DNA from 3 places in the Amycolatopsis ponsaeliensis genome. Region 1 is predicted to be linked to each of the others. Evidence: riboswitches for the same ligand, from Rfam matches in the RefSeq annotation. Region 1 holds a riboswitch; each other region holds the start of a gene.
What was found. Region 1 has a riboswitch for thiamine pyrophosphate ahead of QQ657_RS40130 (thiamine ABC transporter substrate-binding protein). Riboswitches for the same ligand answer to the same signal wherever they lie in the genome.

Region 1 (7,796 bases):
GGTTCTGCCTGCTCGACCCGGCGAGCCGCGAAGTGTTCCCGGACTGGCACGACGTCGCCCGCGCCACCGTCGGCCAGCTGCGGCTGGTCGCGGCGCGGTACGCGACCGACCAGGCGCTCGCCACCCTGATCGGGGAACTGACGCTGCGGAGCGAGCCGTTCCGGACGCTGTGGTCGGGCCGGGTCGTGCAGCAGCGCACGCACGGGCGCAAGCGTTTCCGCCACCCGGTCGCGGGCGAGCTGACGCTGCGGTTCGAGAACTTCGAGCTGCCGGACTCCACGGGCCAGCGGCTGGTGACCTTCACCGCGGAACCCGGCAGCCCGTCGGAGTCCGCGCTGGACCTCCTCGCGCACTGGGCCGGTTGAGTCAGCCGACCAGCGCGACGCCGTCCGGGTCGAGGGTGAGGTGCACCGCGTCCCCGGCCCGCAGGTCCGACGCCGCCGGCGCGACCGCGTCCACTGTGGACTCTTCGAGCTTCACGACGAGCCGGACGTGCTCGCGGCGGTGCACCGCCGCGACGACTTCGCCTGGCACACCTTCGGCGGCCACCCGCAGCGCGTGCGGCCGCAACCCCAGGCGGACCGGGCCGTCGTCGGTGTCGGGCATCGCCACATCGCCGAGCGAAGTGTGCGCCACTCCGCCCGCCACCTCCGCGTCCACGAACGTCGTCACGCCGAGGAACCGGGCCACGTCGTCGTCCGCCGGGTTGCGCCACACGCGCCGGACCGCGCCTTCCTGGCGGACCTCGCCCGCGTCGAGCACCGCCACGCGATCGGCGAGCGTGAAGGCTTCTTCTTGGTCATGCGTGACCAAGAGCGCCGTGATCTTGCTGCGCCGCAACAGGTCCGCCAGGTCGATCGCCAGCTGCTCACGCAACCCGGCGTCCAAACCGGACAGTGGCTCGTCGAGCAGCAGCAGCCGCGGCTTCGGCGCGAGCGCCCGGGCCAGCGCGACCCGCTGGGCCTGACCGCCGGACAGCTCCGTGACGCGCCGTCGTTCGAAGCCGGCGAGGCCCACCAGCTCCAGCAGCTCGGCGACGCGCGGGGCCCACTGCGCGCGCGGTACGCCGTGCATCCGCAGGCCGAACGCGATGTTCGCGGCGACGTCGCGGTGGCCGAACAGCTGGCCGTCCTGGAACACCAGCCCGAACCCGCGCCGGTGCACCGGTACCGCGCCGAGGTCGTCGCCGTCCCAGCTCACCGAGCCACGCGCCGATGGCTCGAGGCCGGTGATCGCGCGCAGCAGCGTCGACTTCCCCGATCCCGACGGGCCGAGCAGCGCCAGCACTTCACCGTCGGCGATGTCGAGCCGGGCGTCGCGCACCGCCGCGAACGATCCGTAGTGGACGGTCAGGTCCCGCACCGACAGCGCCATCAGAACTCTCCCACCCGGCCGCGCGCGGCCCCGAGCCGGTCGATCAGCGCGACCGCCAGCACCGTCACGAGCATCAGCAGCGCGCACGCGGCGTACGCCATCTGGTTGTTCAGCTCCCCCGGACGTCCCATCAGCGACGCGATCGCCACCGGCAGCGTCGGCGCCGTCGGCCGCGCGAGGAAGCTCGTCGCGCCGAATTCGCCGAGCGCCACGACGAACCCGAACCCGGCCGCCGCGACCAGCGGGCGCAGCGCCAGCGGCAGGTCGATCTCCCGCCACACCCGCAGCGGGCTCGCGCCGAGCGTCGACGCGGCCTGCCGCAATCGGACATCGACCGAGCGCAGCACCGGCAGCACCATCCGCACGATCAGCGGGATGATCACCAGCGCCTGGGCCAGCGGCACGAGGTAGGGCGACGTCCGGAGGTCGCCGGGCAGCGCGTCGAGCGTCACCAGGTAGCCGAACCCGACGGTCACCGCGGACACCCCGAGCGGCAACATCAGCACGGCGTCCATCGTCTCGCCGAGCCCGCGCGCGGCTTTGGCGGGTGACCGGCGCAGCGCCACCAGCACGACGGACGCGAGCACGCCGACGACCATCGCGAGCAACGTCGCGTCGATCGCCACCTTCAGCGAGTTCACCGCGGCGTCCCAGCCGGAGACCTGCAGCGCACCCTTCTCGCCGGTGCTGGTCAACGCTCGATAACCGGCGAAGCTCCAGCCGTCCGAAGTGGACACCGATTCGACGAGCAGCGCGACGATCGGCGTCAGCAGGAGCGCCAGCACGACGCCCGCGGCGCCGACGACCGGCCACTCGCCGCCGCGGGGGCGCCGGGTGTTCGCGGCACCGATCCGGGCGCCGTCCTTGCGCCGCCGCGCCAGCCCGCCGAGCACCAGCGCGGCGACCACGGCCGCGAACTGGATCAGCGAAAGCGCCGCCGCGCCCGAGAGGTCCAGGAGGTCGACGGTCCGCAGGTAGATCTCGGTTTCCAGCGTCCGGTACTTCGCGCCGCCGAGGATGAGGACGACCCCGAAGCTGGTGGCGCAGAACAGGAACACGACGGCCGCGGCGGACGCGATCGCCGGCGCCAGTGCGGGCAGCGTCACCGAGCGGAACGCCCGCCACGGCGACGCGCCCAGCGCGCGAGCGGCGTCAGTCGTCCGCGAATCCAGCCGTGCCCACAACCCGGCGACGGTCCGCGCGACGACGGCGACGTTGAAGAACGCGTTGGCCAGCACGATCGGCAGCACCCCGCCGTCCGGCCACAGCGCCCGGAACGCCAGCCCGACGACGACGGTCGGCAGCACGAACGGCACCAGCACCAGCGTCCTTGCGAGGCCGACCCCGGGCAGCTTCACCCGGGCCAGCAGGAACGCGACCGGCAGCCCGGCGAGCACCGCCACCAGCGTCGACGCGGCCGCGCTCGCCACGGTGAAGCCGGCCAGCTGCCACGTCCGCGCGTCGCCGAGGACGACGTCGAGCCCGCCCGCGGCGAACCCGCGGCCGATGATCGCCAGCACCGGCCAGGCGAAGAACACCACCAGGAACCCGATCGGAGCCAGCCCGAGCAGGGCCAGGCCGAGCCCGCGGGCGGTCTGCGGTGGCGCTACGACTGCACGAGCGTGCGCCATTCGCCGATCCACTTCTCGCGTCCGGCCTGGACCTGGTCGGCCGTCAGCGCCTGCGGCTTCTGCGGCAGCGGCGCGACCTGCGCCCAGCCCGCGGGCAGGTCGACGCCCTGGCGCGCCGGGTAGACGTACATGTTGGCCGCGACGGTCGCCTGGAACTGCTGCGACAGCAGGAAGTCGACGACCTTGCGCGCACTCTCGGCCTGCTTGCCGTTCGCCAGCACGCCCGCGTACTCGACCTGCCGGTAGCAGGTGTCGAGCAGCGCCTTGGTGCGCGGCTTGCCGTCGTCGCCGACCTCGGCGGCGGGCGAAGACGCGTACGAGACGACGATCGGCCGCGGCCCCTTGCCGGACGAGCCGGAGAAGTCCTTGGTGTAGGCCTCTTCCCAGCCGCTGACCACCTTGAGCCCGTTGGCCTTCAGCTTCGTCCAGTAGTCCTTCCAGCCGGTTTCGCCGTACTTCGCGATGGTGCCGAGGAGGAACGCGAGCCCGGGCGAGGCCGTCGCCGGGTCCTCCGCGACCAGCAGGTCCTTGTACTTCGGGTCGGCCAGGTCTTCGTAGGTCTCCGGCGCCGGGATGCCCTTGGTGGTGAAGTAGTTCGTGTCGACGTTGACGCAGACGTCGCCGACGTCGACCGCGGAGAGCCGGTGCTCGGGGTCGACGGCGTAGCGCTGCGGCCCGCGATCGGCCTCCGGGCTGGTGTAGGGCTCGAAGACGCCCTCCTTGAGCGCGCGCGAGGCGAAGGTCGAGTCGACGCCGTACGCGACGTCGCCGATCGGGTTGGCCTTCGTCAGCACGAGCTTGTTGGTCAGCGAGCCGGCGTCGCCCTGCTTGAGCACGGAAATCTTGATGCCCGACTGCTTCTGGAAGGCGTCGAGCACCTCCTGCGGCGCCAGGAAGGAGTCGTGCGTCACGAGGGTGACGGTGGGCGTCTGCTGCGTGCCACCGTCACCGTCCGACAGCGAGCACCCAGCGGCGACGGCGCTGACAGCGGCGATGGCCGTCGCGGCGCGCACAGCCCTGCTATTCATCTACCCTCCTGCACTTCGCCGGACGAGGAGGGAAAGCCCTCCCTTCGCCGGCATGATCCGGTCAGGTGCGAACGGTCGCGGGTGACCCCGCCTCTCAGCCCGGCTGACCGGACTCCCGTGGCAACCGTGCAGCGTAGTCCAGGAGGCGCGACGATGGAGTCATGACGGAAATCTTGAGCGACTCCGAGGCCGACGAACGCTTGGGCGCGGGCTGGACCCGGTCCGGAGCGGTGATCTCCCGCGAGGCGGAGCTGGCGAGCTTCCCCCAGGCGATCGAGGTGGTGGACCGCGTCGCGGTGCTGGCCGAGGCCGCCGACCACCACCCCGACATCGACATCCGCTGGCGGACGCTGACGTTCCGGCTCTCGACGCATTCGGCGGGCGGGTTGACGGAGAAGGACTTCTCGCTGGCGGCCGAGATCGACTCGGTGCTTTCTTCTTTGTGACTCTGGTTACGCTGAGTGCACTTTCCGGCCGGTTCGACGTCTCTCGGTAAACGACCTTTGCTAGGAGAGACGGGCTATGACGCAGGCGATCGTGGTGGGCACGGCAGCATTCGCATCGATGGTGGCAGCGGCCGGAGGTGTGCTCTGGTTCACGGTCCGGGGCCGTCGTCACCCGGATGCCGGTGAGTTCGATCACAGGCGCTAACGAAGCACATGATCAGCGCGCTGAGCAGGGCGGAAGCATCGGATTTCGGCCCTAGGAAGCGCCATGAACAGCACCGCCACCCTCACCTCCGCCCAGCGCGCCTGGATCAACGCCCTCGCCCCCGCCGTGGTGCTGATCGCGATCGCGTTGATGGGCCTCCTCGGCTGAGCCACATCGGCCACCGACCGAGCGCCGTCGCCCTGACTTTCAGTGCGGCGGCGTATTCGTCGGAGCGGCACCAGCGCTCGACGGCGTCGCGGTCGTCGATCAATAACGTGGCATGTTGGGGATCGCCTTCTCGGCCACCTCGATGAGCGCTTCGACCTTCGGCACGTCGGCCGCCACGTCTTCCGCCGTCAGCGTCGGAGCCTCCGAAGATCGGTAGGCGACTTCGTTGCGACGGGCGCGCATCCGGTTGAAGGGCCGCAGAACCGAGCCCAGCGGCGGATCCAGCTGAGCGAGAACCGCCTCGTAGACGGTGACGTGGCCACCCCGGCTCGTCACGCGCAGACCCTGGTTCTGCAAGACGGCCGCCAACGCACGCCGCGCGCTGTCATACGCCAGTGTGTAGGCGCCTTCCGGATCCGTGTCCTGCAGCTGCCGCGCCGACGCGAGGTGCGTACGGGCCCTGACGAGCTCGGCCTCGGCCGCCTCCCGCGACGCCGGAACGTGCTCGATGGCGCCGCGCGTGATGAACGCGTCGATCCGTTCACGGCCTTGGTTCCACTGGGGCATCAAGACTCCTGGTCGAGGTTCAGCTGGGCCAGCGGACGTTCACGAACGCTGGTGACGAACGGATCCGCGGTGTCCGCCGCCCACGACTCGGGCGAGATCCGGTGCACGTTGACCTCGCGGCTCAGCCGCCGTGAAGCACGCTCGGCCAGGTCGAAGAGCGCGTCCGGATCAGGCGACCCGACCACGAGGACATCGACGTCACCGGGCGGCGGACCGGGTTCGCCGCTGTAGCGCGCCGCCCAGGACCCGTAGATGTAGGCCTCGGTCACGCCGGCGAGTCCGGACAGCGCCTCGGCGAGGAGTGGCATCGGTCCGTAGGTGACCGCGATGAGGTCGCTCAAGGGCCGGTAGAGCGGAGTGTCCGTGCGGGCTTTGACGAGCCGGCTCCGGCCCACCCGCCGGGCTTCGAGGATCCCGCCCTCGACCAGCCGCTCGACCTCGCGCAGCACGGCGGTGGGCGTGACACCACAGGCTTCGGCGAGCTCGGTGATGGTGTACTCGCGATCCGGGTGCAGCAGCACGAGCGCGAGCAGCTCCCCCTGCATGCGCGAACGCAGCAGCGGCAGCAGACTCGGCGAAGCTTTCATTGGACGCAGCATATCCTGCGTCCAATGAAAATAACAACTAGTGACCGATAGTCACGGAACCGGCGATCAGACGTTGAGCGGAGTGATGCCCATCATCCCTCGAGCGCGGCAACGAGCAGTTCGCCGACCAGCTGGAGGTCCTCGACATCAATGTCACCGCTTTCGGGCACCGCCTCGATCTTCTTCAGTGAGCGATCCACCGACTGGTCGAACCACCGCATGGTGTGGAGCAGCGCATCGGCCCGCAGCTGAGGATCAGCCGCCTCGAGCTGGTCTCGGGAGACAGGTCCGCAGTTGCGGTCCAGAGTGATGCGAACGATGTCGAGGAGGTCCGTACCCTCCTTCGCCGATCCACGGTTCATGATCGACTGCAGCTTCATCGCGATGAGCGGGCCCGGTTCGGACACGCGCACCGTCAACGGCGCAAGCCCCTCCGCTCTCAGCTCCAGCCCGGACGCGGTCGATGCGGCCCAGGCATGAGATTGGACATGCAAACGATCAGTCGGATCGTCAGGAAGATCGGCGATCTCGGCGTCCGTGACTTCCAGGACGTCAACCTGCACCGCACCGTGAGGGGTCTGAACCAGAACGCCGGACGGGCCGCTCCGGGTAGCTCCGGTCGACACGAGCAGTTCGAGCTGTGAGCGCTCGTCAACGGCCCGGCGGTCGACGGTGTCGAGGTCGGTCGTTGCCCGATAAGGGGTGGACAGCCTGCACATGACCGCAAGGCCACCTACCAGAACGATCGGTCGCCCCGTCTGTTCGGTGATGACGGGTATCGCGCTGACGAGCCTGGTCATCGAACTACCGGCGAGAACGACACCCGGAGTCTCACCAGACACGGCGCCACGGTTTTCTTGGCGTCCACATGTCCAGGATCTCCCGGCCGCGTCCCGGATCCCGCGCGAGATCGAGCGCCACGAACAACGGATTGGCCAAGGGCCACGGCTCGTTGGCCCATGCCGTTGCGTCAACACGTCGAGCACATGCGAGAGGCGTCGGCGCGACACGGATGCTGGCCGCTCTGGCCGACGGCTCCGTAGCTGTTCCCAGCAGTCGGGTTGCGCGGCGCAGCACGCTTTGATCGGGCACGTAGAAGTCCGGCGGGTGGTCCGCACGCACTGAGACAGGAGCACCGTAGTGAACCGCCGCCACCGTATCGGTCAACGCCCAACCCACGGTCGACTCGACATCGTCAAAGCCCAAACTCAATACTGAATTTTCTCGGCCGCCACCCGGCTTCGGAACACTCGCAAGATCCACGCTCAACGGCTTCCACTGCTCTGCGAGTTCCCAGAACAACTCCGGCGTGACGGGGGCGCGATTGGCGGTGACCAGGCCGCCCGCACGCAGCGCAGCAAAGGCTTCTGACACCGAACTGGCGGCGCGCCCCAGCTCAGCCGCTGCTTCGCGAACCCCGATCTGCGCCTTCGGGTTCAGCAACAGCAGCGTTGCGAGCTCGACACCGACCCGCCCGTTGACTCCTTGACGAGCAAGCGGCGGCTTCGACAATGCAGGGACGTCCGCGTCGACGAACAGACCGGGACCGATCAACCTCAGATGACCGCGCAGGTCCAGCCAGCTCCACCCGGCCTGATTGAGTTTGTCCCGTCCATCTGCCGTAATCCGGTCTGCGACGACCAACGGCGTCACATCGGCGTTGATGCTGTCGAACCACCGACGCAGTTGCCCCGACGCGCTGTCGGCAGTCACCAATGAGGTCGTCTTGACCTCGACGGTGACAGCCTTGCCGCCCTGCAACTCGATGAGGAAGTCATGGGACGAGTCGT
Region 2 (7,796 bases), on a different contig from region 1:
CTGCATGTGGCCGCCCTTGACGAGCACCCACTGGGAGCCGAACTCCAGCAGCGCCTCCGCCGCCGAACGCTGGGATGCCGCGTCCACCACTGAAATCCCGGTCAGCAGGCGGACTTCGTCCAGGTTCGGCGTGATCAGCGTCGCGCGGGGGAACAGCTCCGTGCGGATCGCCTCGAGAGCGTCCTCCCGCAACAAAGCGTGACCCGTCATCGACGCCGCCACCGGGTCGACCACCAACGGGCCGACCTCGACCTCGTCCAGGGTCTTGGCCACCGCGCGGATGATCTCGGCCGTGGCCAGCATCCCCGTCTTCGCCGCGTTCACGCCCATGTCGGACGCCACCGCCTTGATCTGCGCGGTCACGACGTCGGCGGGAATCTCCGTGAAACCCTGGACGCCCAACGAGTTCTGCACGGTCACCGCCGTCAGCGCGACCAGCCCGTGGACACCATGCGCGAAGAACGTGCGCAGGTCCGCCTGGATGCCCGCACCACCGCCGGAGTCGGATCCGGCGATGGTGAGGGCGGTGGGCGGAGTCATGGCTGCACCACGGGCAGGTAGACCTTGTTCCCGGCCTCGGCGAACTCCGCCGACTTCGAAGCCATGTCGGCTTCGATCGCTTCCACAGTGGACAGACCGTGCTCCTCGGCGTACTTGCGGACGTCCTGCGTGATCCGCATCGAGCAGAACTTCGGGCCGCACATCGAGCAGAAGTGCGCCGTCTTCGCCGCTTCGACGGGCAGTGTCTCGTCGTGGAACGAACGCGCCGTGTCCGGGTCGAGCGAGAGGTTGAACTGGTCGTTCCAGCGGAACTCGAAGCGCGCCTTCGACAGCTCGTCGTCCCACTCCTGCGCGTACTGGTGCCCCTTGGCGAGGTCCGCGGCGTGCGCGGCGATCTTGTACGTGATCACGCCGGTCTTGACGTCGTCGCGGTTCGGCAGGCCGAGGTGCTCCTTCGGCGTGACGTAACAGAGCATCGCCGTGCCGTACCAGCCGATCTGCGCCGCGCCGATGGCCGACGTGATGTGGTCGTAGCCGGGCGCGATGTCCGTCGCAAGTGGACCGAGAGTGTAGAACGGCGCTTCGCCGCAGAGCTTTTCCTCCAGCTCCACGTTCTCCTTGATCTTGTGCATCGGCACGTGACCGGGGCCCTCGATCATCACCTGGACGTCGTGCGACCGCGCGATGTGCGTCAGCTCGCCGAGGGTCTCCAGCTCGGCGAACTGGGCGCGGTCGTTGGCGTCGGCGATCGAGCCGGGACGCAGGCCGTCGCCGAGGGAGAACGTGACGTCGTACTGCCGCAGGATCTCGCAGAGTTCCTCGAAGTGCGTGTACAGGAACGACTCCTGGTGGTGCGCGAGGCACCACGCGGCCATGATCGACCCGCCGCGGCTGACGATCCCGGTGACGCGCCGCGCGGTCAGCGGGATGTAGCGCAGCAGCACGCCGGCGTGCACGGTGACGTAGTCGACACCCTGCTCGCACTGCTCGATGATCGTGTCGCGGTAGATCTCCCACGACAGCTTTTCCGGTTCCCCGTCGACCTTTTCCAGTGCCTGGTAGATCGGCACGGTGCCGACCGGGACCGGCGAATTGCGGATGATCCACTCGCGCGTCTCGTGGATCCGCTTGCCGGTGGAGAGGTCCATGATCGTGTCGGCGCCCCAGCGGGTCGCCCACACCATTTTGTCGACCTCTTCCTCGACCGACGACCAGACGGCCGAGTTGCCCATGTTGGCGTTGATCTTCACCAGGAAGTTCTTGCCGATGATCATCGGCTCGGACTCCGGGTGGCGGCGGTTGACCGGGATCACCGCGCGACCGCTGGCGACCTCGGTGCGCACGAACTCCGGGTCGACGCGCTCGCGGGCTGCGATGTACTCCATTTCCCTGGTGACGACGCCTTGTTTGGCCCAGCCGAGCTGTGTGTTGTGCTCACGGCCGTCGGCCCAGCCGGCGCGCAGCCGGTGGAGTCCACTGTGGACATCGATGGTGGCTTCGGGATCCGTGTACGGGCCCGAAGTGTCGTAGACGTCGAAGTGTTCGCCGTTCGAGAGGTCGATCCGGCGTGCCGGAACCCGAAGCCCGGATTCGGTCTGGTGGTACACCTTGTGCGATCCGGTGATCGGACCCGTGGTGACGGAGACGTCCTTGTTTTCGAGCGTCGTCAACGACTTTCACTCCCTACGCCGGCATTACCCGGTCAGGTTCATGCGGTCGGTGACGCCTGCGAAACGCAAGTCACCCTCTCAGCCCGCCATGGCGCGAGCTCCCGCGTTGGTGTTGTGCCACCGACCATGCCACGCCGGGGCGACATACTCAAGTCCGCTCACCTCACCCGACCAGTTCGGCGGGTGTCGCGTAGACGTCGACCATGGCTCCGTTGCGCAGCACGGTGATCGGCAGTGCGGTGCCGATCACTTCGGCGAACAGCTGCCGCTGGATGCCCTGCGCGTCCGAGACGCGGGTGCGCCCGACGGTCAGCACGAGGTCGCCTGCCTTGAGGCCCGCCCGGTCCGCGGGGCCGCCGGAGACGACTTCGCGCACCCGCAGCCCGGCGCTCTGGCCGGTGCGCTCGGCGATGTCGTCCGGCAGCGGGGCGGGCACGCCGACGACGCCGAGGTACGCCCGCCGCACCCGGCCTTCGACGACGAGCGTGTCGATGATCCGCCGGGTGGTCGTGTTGATCGGCACGGCGAGCCCGAGCCCGACGCCGGCGACCGCGGTGTTGATCCCGACGACGCGGCCGGTGGAGTCTGCGAGCGCGCCGCCGGAGTTGCCGGGGTTGAGCGCGGCGTCGGTCTGGATGACGTCCTCGATCACCCGGGTGGTCCGTCCCTGCCGCACCGGGAGCGCCCGGCCGAGCGCGCTGACGACGCCGGCGGTGACGGTGCCGGAGAAGCCGAGCGGGCTCCCGATGGCCACGACGAGTTGCCCGACGACGAGCTCGTCGGCGTCACCCAGCCGGGCGGCCGACGGCGTCTCGCCACGCGCCCGCAGCACGGCGAGATCGGACAGCGGATCGGCGCCGACGACGTCGAAGGGCACCTCGCTGCCGTCGGCGAAGGTCGCGACACCCCGCCGGTGGTCGGCGACGACGTGGGCGTTGGTGAGCAGGTGGCCGTCCTCGGCGAAGACGACCGCCGAGCCACTGCCGCGCGCGAGCTGCACCCCGGCGACGTGCGGGGTGACGGTCTTGGCGACCGTGCTGACGGCGCGCGAGTAGGCGTCCATCGCGTCATCCATGAAGGCACCTCGATTACACCGTTGCAGGTACTACAAGTGTGCGCTCGAAGGCCGCGGAAGTCCGTTCGCTGTTCGTGAACTCAGCCTTCGAGGGCCACGGTGACGCCGAAGCCGATCAGCAGCCCGCCGGACGTGCGCTCGAGCCACCGCTTGACGTCGTCGCGGCGCAGCCACTGCCCGAGCCGCGTGACGAGCAGGGCGAGCGCCGAGTACCAGACGACGTCGGCGGCGATCCAAGCCGCGACGCAGACCAGCAGCGCGCCGGCGCCCGCGTGGGCCGGGACGAACTGCGGCAGGAACGACAGGGCGAACACGCCCGCCTTCGGGTTGCCGAGGTTCGTGAGCAGCCCTGACCGGAAGCCCGCGCCGGGCCGGATCTCCTTCTCCTCGCCCCGACCGCGGAAGAAGAGTGCCTTGATCCCCAGGTAGACGAGGAAGAGTGCGCCCGCGAACCGCAGGATGTCGTACGCGGTCTGAGAAGCCGCGAGCAGCGCGATCAGGCCGAACACCGCGGCGAGCCCCCAGAACGCAACCCCGGCTTCGATGCCGGCGATGGTCGCGAAGGCGTTGCGCTTCGAGCCGCGGGCCGCCTGCTTGATCAGCATGACCGTCGCGGGGCCGGGGACCATCGCGATGAGGAACGCGGCGGGGAGGAACGCGAGCAGGTTCGGCATTCCCCGATCGTCGCGGGCGCCGGACACGGTGGGCAAGCGTTTTACCGGACCAGTGACGGTCAGTGGTTCACCGGATCGGACCATGCGCCGGTGAAGGATCGGCGAGAGACTTCCAGGCGCTTCTGTAACGGTGCAGAAGCGACTTTCTGTGGGGTTGATATGCGAAAACTCATGTTCGGCGCCCTCGCCGGGCTGCTGGTCACCGGCCTGATCCCGGGGATAGCGGCGGCCGCGGGAGAGGCTCCCGGCGCTCCGGGCGCCCATCCCAGCTGGCTGCCCGCGAACAAGACCGGCTTCGGCACCGCGCACGACCGGTCGAGCAACGTCTGGTTCACCCTCCAAGGTGGCCAGCTGTCCGAGGTCTACTACCCGGACCTGTCGACGCCGAGCGTCCGGTCGATGAACTTCGTCGTCACCGACGGCCGCGGCTTCGCCGTCGCCGACTACACCGCCAAGTCCCAGCAGGTCCGGCGGACCGACGACGACAGCCTGACCTACGAGCAGACCATCACCGACGACCAGCACCGCTGGCGCCTGCGCAAGACCTACGTCACCGACCCGGCCGCCACGACGGTGCTGGTGGACGTCGACTTCCAGTCGCTCACCGGGCGGCCGTACCAGCTCTACGCGGTCGCCGACCCGGACCTGACCAACGACGGCTCCGACGACTCGGCCGGGCGGAAGGGCGACGCCGTCACCGCGCAGGACGCCACCAACGCCGCCGCCCTGACCGCGAAGCCCGCCTTCACGAAGACCAGCGTCGGCTACGCGGGCTCGTCCGACGGGAACACGCAGCTCACCAAGACCTTCAAGCTGAACACCTACGACACCGCCGCGAAGGGCAACGTCCTGCTGACCGGGCAGACGAGCGCCGACGGCGTCCGCAACCGGCACGTCACCCTCGCCCTCGGCATGGGCGCGAAGACCGCCGACGCGCTCGGCAGCGCGCAAGCGTCGCAGCGACGTGGCGTCCGTGACATCACGCGCGCGTACGACCGCGGCTGGGAGCAGTACCTGCGCGGGGTCAGCAAGCCGCCGTCGTCGCTGAAGACCGACGCCGAGCGCGACCTCTACAAGGCGTCGATGCTGACCCTCGCCGCGAGCGAGGACAAGCACCACCCGGGCGCCTTCATCGCGTCGCCGAGCATGCCGTGGCGCTTCGGGAACAACGACCCGGAGTGGTCGCCGTCCGGCACCTACCACCTGGTCTGGCCGCGTGACCTCTACCAGATCGCGACCGGCCTGGCCGCCGGCGGCGACAAGGCTGCCGCGAACCGCGCGGTGAGCTACATGTTCGGCACGCAGCAGCAGGCCGACGGGCACATGCCGCAGAACAGCCGCGTCGACGGCGTGCCGTACTGGACGTCGATCCAGCTCGACGAAACCGCTTTCCCGATCGTGCTGGCCCAGCAGCTCGGGCGCACCGACCTGTGGCCCGGCGTCCGGAAGGCCGCCGACTTCATCATCGGTTACGTCGGCCCGAACGGGCAGCCGGCGCCGTACACCCAGCAGGAACGCTGGGAGGAGCAGGACGGCTGGTCCCCGTCGACCATCGCCTCGGTGATCGCCGGGCTCGTCTGCGCCGCGGATCTGGCTTCGCACAACGGAGCTCCGGCGGACGCCGCCCGCTACCTCGCGGCGGCCGACAAGTTCAAGGCCGACCTGCCGAAGCAGACGATCACCACGAACGGGCCGCTGTCGAAGGACCCGTACTTCGTCCGGCTCACGAAGGACGCCAACGCCAACGCGGGTACGACGTACAACCTCGGCAACTCGAGCGTCACGATGGACCAGCGCGCGGTCACCGACGCGGGCTTCCTCGACCTGGTGCGCCTCGGCATCTACCGCGCCGACGACCCGGTGATCAAGAACAGCATTCGGGTCACCGACAAGGACATCGCGTTCACGACGCCGACCGGGCAGTTCTGGCACCGGTACACGAAGGACGGCTACGGCGAGCAGGCCGACGGTTCGCCGTGGGACTACACGTTCCCGGCCGAGAGCCGCACGACGTTCGGGCGGCTGTGGCCGCTGCTCGCCGGTGAGCGCGGCGAGTACGAGCTGACGCTCGGCGACTCGTCGTCGGCCGCGCGCCGGCTGCGTGACCTCGGCCGGGTGGGCAGCTCGGCGGAGACCATGCCGGAGCAGGTGTGGGACGAGAATGCGCCGTCGGGCCAGACCGGCTTCCCGACGGGCACGCCGAACAACTCGGCGACCCCGCTGGCCTGGACGCACGCCCAGTACGTCCGGCTCGCCTGGGACGTCAAGGCGGGCTCGACGCTGGAGACGCCGCAGGTGGTCCGCTGCCACTACCTCGGCTGCTGACCCACCGCCAAAAGCCGTTAAGGCCACCTTACGGGCGTCAGACGCCCGTAAGGTGGCCTTAACGGCACTTCAAGGTCAGATGACGGCGCCGTCGTCCTCGGGGGTCTTCGGCGGCAGCCACGACAGGCCGGGCACGCCCCACTTGTTGGACTTCAACATCTTCTTCGCCGCGCGCGCGTGCCGGCCGACCAGGCGGTCGAGGTAGATGAAGCCGTCCAGGTGGTCGGTCTCGTGCTGCAGGCACCGCGCGAAGTAGCCGGTGCCCTCGACCTCGATCGGGTTGCCGTCGAGGTCGGAGCCGGTCACCTTCGCCCACTTCGCGCGGCCCGTCGGGTACGACTCGCCGGGCGCCGACAGGCAGCCCTCCCAGTCGTCGTCCGGGTCCGGCATGGTCTCCGGGATCTCCGACGTCTCGAGCTTCGGGTTCACGACCAGGCCCTTGTGCCGCACGCCTTCGTCGTCCGGGCAGTCGTACACGAACACCCGCAGGTCGAGGCCGATCTGGTTGGCCGCGAGGCCGACGCCCTCGGCGGCGTACATCGTCTCGAACATGTCGTCGGTGAGGGTGCGCAGCTTCTCGTCGAACTCGGTGATCTCCCGAGTCGGCTGGTGCAGCACGGGTTCGCCGGCGATCACGATGGGATGGATGCTCACGACCACGCAGTTTAGTCGGACCCTTCTGGTAGACCTGCATCAGACCGTGACGCGCCGACGCGGATGCCCACGTCGGCGTGCGCTTCCGTGGTTGAATGGCGCCCGCGGAAGAGCTAGGTCTGATTCGCCATACGCCCGATTGAGAGGGACTCGGATGGACGCCGCGGAGTCGATGGCTGAGCCGCAGCCGTCGCCGCCGAAGCCCGTGCCCGGCCTGACCGAACGCGAGGTCGAGATCCTCGCGTTCGAGCGCCAGTGGTGGCGACACGCCGGGGCGAAGGAGAACGCCATCCGCGAACGCTTCGACTTGTCCGCGACGCGCTACTACCAGCTGCTCAACAAGCTGCTGGAGAAGCCGGAGGCGGTCGAAGCCGACCCGATGCTGGTGAGGCGGCTGCAGAAGACGCGTGCCGCCCGTCAGCGCAAGCGAGGCGCCCGGCGACTGGGGATCGAGCTGAAATGAGCGTGTTTTCGGGAATGTCCCGGCCGATGAAGGCCGCGGGCGTCGTCCTGATCGGGGTGGCCATCATCGCCGCGGTCATCGGCGGCGTGTCCGCGTTGAGTGGCGACGGATCGAACGAAGCCGGGCCGAGCGGTACGCCGAGCTCGCCGGGCACCACCACCGGGTCGCAGCCGCCTTCGGGCACGACTTCGACGCCGCCGCAGAGCACGACTTCGCCGGCGTCGACCACCCCGCCGTCACCGACTTCACCGGCGCCGGGTCAGCCCACGTCGGGTCAGCCGGGGCAGCCCGGTGACCAGCAGACGTCCAACAAGTGGGTGACCGTCCGGGTCTTCAACAACTCGACGATCAAGGGCCTGGCGGACCGCGCGGCGGAGGACTTCCGCGGCAGCGGCTGGAACGTCAACGAGGTCAGCAACTACTCCCAGGGCGTC
Region 3 (7,796 bases), on a different contig from region 1:
CCGCGTGGAACAGGTACGCCGCCGTCGTCACCGCGCCGCTGGGCTCGGCGACCAGCCGGGCCTTGCGGGCGAGCGTGCGCATGGCCTCGCGGATCTCGTCCTCGGTGACCGTGACCATGGCGTCGACGACCTCGCGCAAGTGCGCGAAGGTCAGCTCGGACGGCTGCGCGCGCAGGCCGTCGGCGATCGTGCGGGCGCGGTCGGCCTGGGGCCAGTCGACCTGGTGGCCCAGGCGCAGCCCCTCGGTCGTGTCGCCGGCGAGCGCGGGCTCGACGCCGATCACCTTCGCGTGCGGCGCGCGGGCCTTGATCGCGGTGCCGACGCCGGAGGCCAGCCCGCCGCCACTGACCGGCACCAGCACGACCTCGACGTCGGGGAGGTCCTCGGCGATCTCGAGGCCGGCCGTGCCCTGCCCGGCGATGATGGCCGCGTCGTCGTAGGGCGGGACGAGGGTCAGCCCGCGTTCGGCGGCCAGTTCGCGCGCTTTCCCCTCGTGTTCGCCGATCGGCACCTCGATCACCTCGGCGCCGTAAGCGCGGGTGGCCTCGACCTTGATCCGCGGCGCGACGTCCGGCACGACGATCACCGCGGGCACGCCGTACTGCTGCGCGGCGTAGGCGACCGCCTGCGCGTGGTTGCCGCTCGAGTACGCGATGACGCCGCGAGAGCGCTGCTGCTCGTCGAGAGCGCCGATCGCGTTGAACGCGCCGCGCACCTTGAACGCGCCGACCGGTTGCAGGCTTTCGGGTTTGAGCCACAGGGTTCCGCGGGGATCCCACGTCTGGAGCAGCAGGGGCGTGTGCACGGCGACACCTTGGACGCGCTTCGCCGCGGCCTCGATGTCAGAGATCGTCACCAGTTCCATGTGCTGAGTATGTCAAGAAAATGTTCGGTCTGGAGTGTCTATTGTGGACACTCGGAGTGGTCCTTCTCACGTCGGGGCAACGCGGGGAGTCACTCGCGCGCCTTACGCGTTGGACAGGGGAGAAGACTTACTACCGGATCGGGATCATGAGCAAGGAGAACGCAGCGGCTTCCGAAGCGAAGGAAGAAAAGTCAGGTTTGCGCATCGCGCAGGTGATGGCAGCGGCACTGGCGGCGGTGACGGCGGCACTGCTGGGATCGACGCTCGGCGTGGCGGGGACCGTCGTGGGCGCGGGCGTGGCGAGCGTGATCACGACGGTCGGCGGCGAGATCTACCTGCGTTCGCTGCAGCGCACGCGCGCGGCGGCGGCGAAGGCCCGGCAGCTGGCGACGTCGGGAATCCGCCGCCGTGGAACCGGTTCCGAGGTGGCGCTGGCCGAACAGCCGACAGTCCAGTTGCCCCGGCCCGGCGAGGATCCGGACGAGCCTTCGCGGCTGCGGAAGCTGCGCTGGCCGTTGATCATCGGCACGAGCGTGGCGGCGTTCGCGGTGGCGATCCTGGCGATAGTGGGCTTCGAGTCGGCGACGGGCACCCAGATCGGCGGCGGAACGGGTTCGAGCATCGGCAAGATCTTCGGCGGCGGCGGGCACGCGGACACGACGCCGTCGACAACCCCGTCGACCTCGACGAACGACACCCAGGACTCGCCTGCTCCGAGCACGTCGTCGACGTCCACGGAGACGACCACCCCGCCGACAACCTCGACGGAGTCCCCGACGACCACGCCGACGACCCCGAGCACGACGGCCCAGCAGCCGACGACGTCAGCACCGGCGACCAGCCAGGGCGCGGCGGCCACCCCGACCCCGTAACTGTCATGAGGGGCACCTTCATGGACTTAAGAGCCATGAAGGTGCCCCTCATGGCATCCGCGGGTCAGGGGAGGCGGGCCCGCAGTTTCCGAGCCGCGGCCTCCGGATCCGACGCTTCCGTGATCGCCCGGACCACCACGATCCGCGACGCCCCCGCGTCCAGCACCTCCGGGAGCCGCGGACCGTCGATGCCGCCGATCGCGAACCACGGCCGTTCAGGAGCGGAAGCCGCCGTCGCGCGGACCAGGTCCAACCCCGGCGCCGAACGCCCCGGCTTCGTCGGCGTCGGCCAGCACGGGCCCGTGCAGAAGTAATCGACGCCCGGCTCCGACGCCGCGGCCGAAGCCTGCGGAACCGAGTGCGTCGAGCGGCCGATCACCACGTCGTCGCCGAGGATTCGCCGGGCCAGCGGCACCGGGATGTCGTCCTGGCCCAGGTGGAGCACGTCCGCGCCGACCGCCAGCGCCACGTCCGCCCGGTCGTTCACCGACAGCAACGCCCCGTGCCGGGCGCACGCCTCCGCCAGCACCTCCAGCGCCGCGATCTCTCCCGCGGCCTCCAGTGCCCCGGTCTTGTCGCGCAGCTGGATGATGTCGACGCCGCCGGCCAAGGCCGCGTCGGCGAAGGAAGCCAGGTCGCCGCGGGTGGTGCGGGCGTCCGTGCACAGGTACAGGCGCGCGCTGTCGAGGCGGGCGCGGATCTTGTCACCGGAGAGGGCGGGCATAGCGGCGACCGTACCTCGCGAGCTAGGGTGGACTTGTCCGCACGGGAGCCCGAGGCATGGGCTGAGAGGGAGCTGCCGCTCCGACCGTGGAACCTGATCCGGGTCATGCCGGCGCAGGGAGCGTGATTCCATGACGAACCTGGCAGTGGTGGGCGGCGGCGTGATCGGCCTGTCCGCGGCCTGGCGTGCCGCCCGGCAGGGCAACCCGGTCACCCTCTACGACCCCGAACCCGTCCGCGGCGGCGCGTCCTGGCTGGCCGGCGGCATGCTCGCCCCGGTCACCGAGGCCTGGCCCGGCGAAGAGGACGTCCTCACGCTCGGCGAGGAGTCGCTCAGGCGCTGGCCCGGCTTCGCGAGCGACCTCGCGCAGGAAGGCGTCGACCCCGGCCTGGCCGGGCACGGGACCCTCGTCGTCGCCTTCGACAGCGCCGACGCCGGTCACCTCGACATCCTCGCCGGGCACCTGCACTCGATCGGCCGCGCGGCCGAACGGCTGACCGGCCGGGAGACCAAGCGGCTCGAACCCGGCACCGGGTCCGTCCGAAGTGGACTCCTCGTGCCCGGGGACCTGGCCGTGGACAACCGGAAACTCCTCCACGCCCTGTACGCGGCCTGCCAGAAACGCGACGTCCGGTTCGTCCGCGAGCGCGTCGAACGGATCCCGGACGCCGACGCCGTCGTGCTCGCCGCCGGTGCCTGGACCGGCCGGCTGCACGCGCAGCTCGCCGACGCCGTCCGCCCGCTCAAAGGCGAAATCCTGCGCCTGAAACCCCGCCGCGGCTGCCTGCCGCCGCCGACGCGCACCATCCGGGCCGTCGTCGAGGGCCGGCCGATCTACCTCGTCCCGCGCGGCGATCAGGAACTCGTCCTCGGCGCCACGCAGTACGAGGCGGGTTTCGACCGGGCCGTCACCGCGCGCGGCGTCCGCGAGCTGATCGAGGGCGCCGAGCGCGTCTTCCCCGCGATCACCGAGTACGAGCTCGTCGAGACCGCCGCGGGCCTGCGGGCCGGCAGCCGGGACGTGCTGCCCTACATCGGGGTCCTGGACGACGGCGTCTTCGCCGCCACCGGGCACCACCGCAACGGCCTGCTGATGGCCCCCGTGACCGCGGACGCCGTGGTCGCCTGGCTCGAGGGCGAGAAGCCGCCCGAAGGCGTCGAAGCGGCTTCACCCGCCCGCCTGCACCAGAAGGAGCACGCCTGATGGAGATCAAGCTCAACGGGAAGTGGACGGAGTTCCCGGACGGCGCGACCGTCGCCGACGTCCTCGACGCGTCCGGCGGGCAGCGGCCCGGCATCGCCGTCGCGGTCGACGGCGTCGTCGTCCGCCGGAGCGACTGGACGACCACCGCCGTGCCGAAGGGTGCGGGCGTCGACGTGCTCACCGCGGTCCAGGGAGGCTGAAATGGACGCAGAACCGCTGGTCATCGGCACCGCCAAGCTGACGTCCCGGCTGATCATCGGCACCGGCGGCGCGGCGAACCTCGCCGTGCTCGAACGCGCGCTGGTCGCGTCCGGCACCGAGCTGACCACCGTCGCCATGCGCCGCGCCGACGCCGAAGGCGGCTCCGGCGTCCTCGAACTCCTGAGAAGGCTCGGGATCGAGCTGCTGCCGAACACCGCGGGCTGCCGCACGGCCGCCGAAGCCGTGCTCACCGCGCAGCTGGCGCGCGAGGCGCTCGGTACCGATCTCATCAAGCTCGAGGTGCACGCCGACGACCGGACGCTGCTCCCGGACCCGTTCGAAACCCTCGACGCGGCCGAACGGCTCGCCGCCGACGGCTTCACCGTGTTCGCCTACACGAACGACGACCCGGTGCTCGCGCTGCGCCTGGAGGAGGCCGGCTGCGCCGCCGTGATGCCGCTGGGCGCGCCGATCGGCACCGGTCTCGGGATCCGGAATCCGCACAACATCGAGCTGATCGTTTCGCGGGCGGGCGTGCCGGTGATCCTGGACGCCGGAATCGGCACGGCGTCCGACGCGACGCTGGCGATGGAGCTGGGCTGCGACGCCGTCCTGCTGTCCACCGCCGTCACCCGGGCGACGGACCCGGAACGGATGGCCGCGGCGATGCGCGCGGCCGTCGTCGCCGGTCACCTGGCCCGGAGCGCGGGGCGCGTGCCGCAGCGGTTCTGGGCGCAGGCGTCGAGTCCACCCCGGTGAAACCCGCTGCTTTTCGGGGGCTCCGGGTGGCGGAGCCCCCGGCCCCGGGGCGGAGCCCCGGTTACAACACAGGTGCCTTAACGCCGAACGTGCACCGCCAACCCGTAAGGTTGTCGGCACTTTCCGGCGCATCCGCGCGCGTGTAAGGCAGAAGGAGCCAGCCGTGACCAGCACCTCCGTCCAGGACGTCTCGGGCAGGTTGTACCTCGCCGTCGGCAGGCTGTCCCGGTCACTGCGGCAGGCCGGCGTGCCCGGCCCGGGCCACGGCGCCATCTCGGCTCTCGCGACGCTGGTCATCTCCGGCCAGCTGCGCCTCGGCGACCTCGCCGCGAAGGAGGGTGTCGCCGCGGCGACCATGTCGCGGATCATCGCGTCCCTGGTCGAAGCGGGGTACGTCAGCCGCGAGTCCGACCCGGTCGACCGCCGCGCGTGGTTGGCGAAGGCGACCGAAGAGGGCGAGCGGCTGGTGTCCGGCGTCCGGTCGACGCGGGTGCAGGAGCTGAACCGGCGGCTGGATCGGCTGTCCCCGGAACATCGCGAAGCGCTGACGACGGCGCTTCCGGCGCTCGAAGCCCTGATCGCCGACGAAGACCGCTAAGCCGGGGGCGGTAGCCGCCGGGTGATCCGGTCGAAGAGCTCTCCCAGCGGCTCGCCGACGTCGCGGCCGAACTCGGTCAGCCCGTAGGTGACCTGGGGCGGCGTCGTCGGCTCGACGCGCCGCCAGATCAGGCCGTCCCGGACCAGCGCCCGCAGGGACTGGGCGAGCATCTTCTCGCTGATGCCTTCGATGCTCTCGCGCAGCTCGAAGAACCTCAGGTCGTTGCTCTGCAAGGAGATCAGCACCCAGATGCCCCACCGGCTGGTCACGTGGTCGACCACCTCGCGCGCGGCGCACTCGGTGTGAAACACCTCATACCGCGGCTTGGCCTCATCCTGGGTGATCTGCGCGCCTCCGGTCACGTAGGGAGCTTACCCAGAGGTATGTCCTTACCAAAAGTTAGCCCGGCTCCTAGCGTCCTGAGCACCGAAGACATCGGACGAAGGAGCAGAGCATGATCGTGGTGACCGGGGCTACCGGGAACGTGGGCCGGCCGTTGACGGAGGCGCTGGCCAAGGCGGGGCAGCAGGTGACGGCGGTGTCGCGGCACGCCGCGGAGGTCCCGGAAGGCGTCCGCCACGTGGTGGCCGACCTGGCCGAGCCCGCCGGCCTGGAGCCGGCGCTGGCCGGGGCGAAGGCGTTGTTCCTGCTGCTGTCCGGCGACCTGCACGCCGTCGGCGCCGACCCGGCCGGCGTCATCGCCCGCGCCACGGCCGCCGGGGTCCGCAAGGTCGTCCTGCTGTCCACGCTGGGCGTGGCGACCAGGCCCTTCGGCACGACGCGGGTCGCGATGCGCGCCCTGGAGGACGCGGTGCGGGAGTCCGGTTCGGACTGGACCATCCTGCGGCCGGGTGGCTTCGCCTCCAACGCGCTGTGGTGGGCCGAGTCCGTCCGCACCCAGCGCGTCGTCGCCGCGCCCTTCGGGGACACCGGGGTGCCGGTGATCGACCCGGCGGACATCGGCGAGGTCGCCGCGGCCTGTCTGCTGGACGACCGGCACACCGGCGAGGTGTACGAGCTGACCGGACCGGCGGTGATCACGCCGCGCGGGCAGACCGAGGCCATCGCCGCCGCACTGGGCTCGCCGGTGCGGTTCCACGAGCTCACCCGCGCCGAGGCCAAGGCCGGCATGACCCGGAGCATGCCGGGCGAGCTCGCCGACGACACCCTGGACATCCTCGGCTCCCCGAGCCCGGCCGAATTGCGCGTCAGCCCGGACGTCGAGCGGGTGCTCGGCCGGGCCCCTCGCTCGTTCGCCGACTGGGCCGCCCACAACGTCGGCGCGTTCCGCTAAGCGGCCTGTTCGCGTCGCAGCTCGGCCAGCTCCGCGCGCACGGCGCGGAGCTCTTCGAGGATCTCGCGGTTGGCCTCGGCCTGTGTCGCGGCTTGTTTGGCCTCTTCCTCGCGGATGTCCTGGCGCAGCTCGTCTTCCATGCCGCTGACGACCACGGCGATGAAGAGGTTCAGCACCGCGAAGCTCGACACCAGGATGTAGACGACGAAGAAGATCCAGGCCGTCGGCGCCTGGACCATGATCTCCTTCGCGATGTCCGGCCACGCTTCGCCGGTCATCACCTGGAACAGCGTGAACAGCGATGTCCCGAGGTCGCCGAAGTTCTCCGGCGAGATCACGCCGAACAGCTTGGTCGCCATCACGCCGGCGACGAAGATGATCAGCGCGAGCAGCGCGGCGATCGACGCCATCCCGGGGATCGCCGCGAGCAGCCCGGAGACGACCTTGCGCATCGACGGCACGACCGAGATCAGCCGCAGCACCCGGAGCACGCGCAGTGACCGCAGCACGGCGAACGGCCCGGTCGCCGGGATCACCGCGATGCCGACGACCAGCAGGTCGAAGACGTTCCAGTTGTCGCGGAAGAACGCGCCGCGGTAGGCGTAGAACTTCGCCAGCAGCTCGGCGACGAAGATGCCGAGCGCGATGTGGTCGAGGGTGTGCAGGAGCCCGCCGAACCCGTCCATCAAGGACGTCGACGTCTCCATGCCGAGCGTGGTCGCGTTGAAGACGATCACGGCGATGATGAAGTTCTGGAAGCGGCGGTCCTCGAGGACCTTCGCCACCCGCTCGCGCCCGGTCAAGGCCGCCCCCTGCTCAGTTCAAGGATGAGTAAACGCAGGGATGGTAACCGGGCGGGTACTCAGCGCTCCTCGGGTGCCAGCCGCCAGAAGGCCGACACGGGTCCGACCTTGGCGCCCATCGGGTAGGCGTGCTCGACCGCGTGCGAGACGAACCACTTGCCGTACCGCGCCGCCTCGACCACGGACATGCCCTTGGCCAGGCCCGCCGTCAGCGCCGACGCCATCGTGTCGCCCGCGCCGTGCGTGTGCGGCGTCGCGTACCGCTGACCGGGGAGTTCCACGAACGTCGAGCCGTCGAACAGCAGGTCCACGCACTCCGGGTCGGCCTGGAGGTGGCCGCTCTTGACCAGGACGTACTTGGGGCCCATCCGCTGGAGCACCACGGCCGCGGTGTGCATGCCCTCGCGGTCTTTCACGGTCATGCCGGTGAGGAGGCGGACCTCGTCCAGGTTCGGGGTGAGCACCGTCGCGCGGGG

Region 2: it holds a riboswitch for thiamine pyrophosphate, as region 1 does, so the genes downstream of both, thiC (phosphomethylpyrimidine synthase ThiC) here and QQ657_RS40130 (thiamine ABC transporter substrate-binding protein) in region 1, are expected to answer to the same signal.
Region 3: it holds a riboswitch for thiamine pyrophosphate, as region 1 does, so the genes downstream of both, thiO (glycine oxidase ThiO) here and QQ657_RS40130 (thiamine ABC transporter substrate-binding protein) in region 1, are expected to answer to the same signal.

What each region holds. Positions count from the first base shown of each region.
Region 1 covers NZ_JAPZLD010000037.1:43,459-51,254, reverse strand. Annotated here, with positions in the region: gene QQ657_RS40145 (helix-turn-helix transcriptional regulator) at 1-365, shown strand, start outside; gene QQ657_RS40140 (ABC transporter ATP-binding protein) at 367-1,374, opposite strand; gene QQ657_RS40135 (ABC transporter permease) at 1,374-3,005, opposite strand; gene QQ657_RS40130 (thiamine ABC transporter substrate-binding protein) at 2,981-4,033, opposite strand; TPP riboswitch at 4,055-4,162, opposite strand; gene QQ657_RS40125 (4a-hydroxytetrahydrobiopterin dehydratase) at 4,195-4,479, shown strand; gene QQ657_RS40120 (hypothetical protein) at 4,952-5,419, opposite strand; gene QQ657_RS40115 (winged helix-turn-helix transcriptional regulator) at 5,419-6,006, opposite strand; gene QQ657_RS40110 (hypothetical protein) at 6,099-6,806, opposite strand; gene QQ657_RS40105 (hypothetical protein) at 6,838-7,796, opposite strand, start outside.
Region 2 covers NZ_JAPZLD010000063.1:298-8,093, forward strand. Annotated here, with positions in the region: gene thiD (bifunctional hydroxymethylpyrimidine kinase/phosphomethylpyrimidine kinase) at 1-540, opposite strand, end outside; gene thiC (phosphomethylpyrimidine synthase ThiC) at 537-2,171, opposite strand; TPP riboswitch at 2,165-2,286, opposite strand; gene QQ657_RS50490 (S1C family serine protease) at 2,335-3,246, opposite strand; gene QQ657_RS50495 (LysE family translocator) at 3,327-3,920, opposite strand; gene QQ657_RS50500 (glycoside hydrolase family 15 protein) at 4,080-6,245, shown strand; gene QQ657_RS50505 (peptide deformylase) at 6,321-6,899, opposite strand; gene QQ657_RS50510 (DUF3263 domain-containing protein) at 7,054-7,362, shown strand; gene QQ657_RS50515 (LytR C-terminal domain-containing protein) at 7,359-7,796, shown strand, end outside.
Region 3 covers NZ_JAPZLD010000031.1:128,150-135,945, forward strand. Annotated here, with positions in the region: gene QQ657_RS36615 (threonine ammonia-lyase) at 1-865, opposite strand, end outside; gene QQ657_RS36620 (hypothetical protein) at 1,012-1,737, shown strand; gene thiE (thiamine phosphate synthase) at 1,802-2,461, opposite strand; TPP riboswitch at 2,493-2,598, shown strand; gene thiO (glycine oxidase ThiO) at 2,592-3,665, shown strand; gene thiS (sulfur carrier protein ThiS) at 3,665-3,865, shown strand; gene QQ657_RS36640 (thiazole synthase) at 3,867-4,625, shown strand; gene QQ657_RS36645 (MarR family winged helix-turn-helix transcriptional regulator) at 4,789-5,223, shown strand; gene QQ657_RS36650 (winged helix-turn-helix transcriptional regulator) at 5,220-5,585, opposite strand; gene QQ657_RS36655 (SDR family oxidoreductase) at 5,678-6,517, shown strand; gene QQ657_RS36660 (ion transporter) at 6,514-7,320, opposite strand; gene thiD (bifunctional hydroxymethylpyrimidine kinase/phosphomethylpyrimidine kinase) at 7,380-7,796, opposite strand, start outside.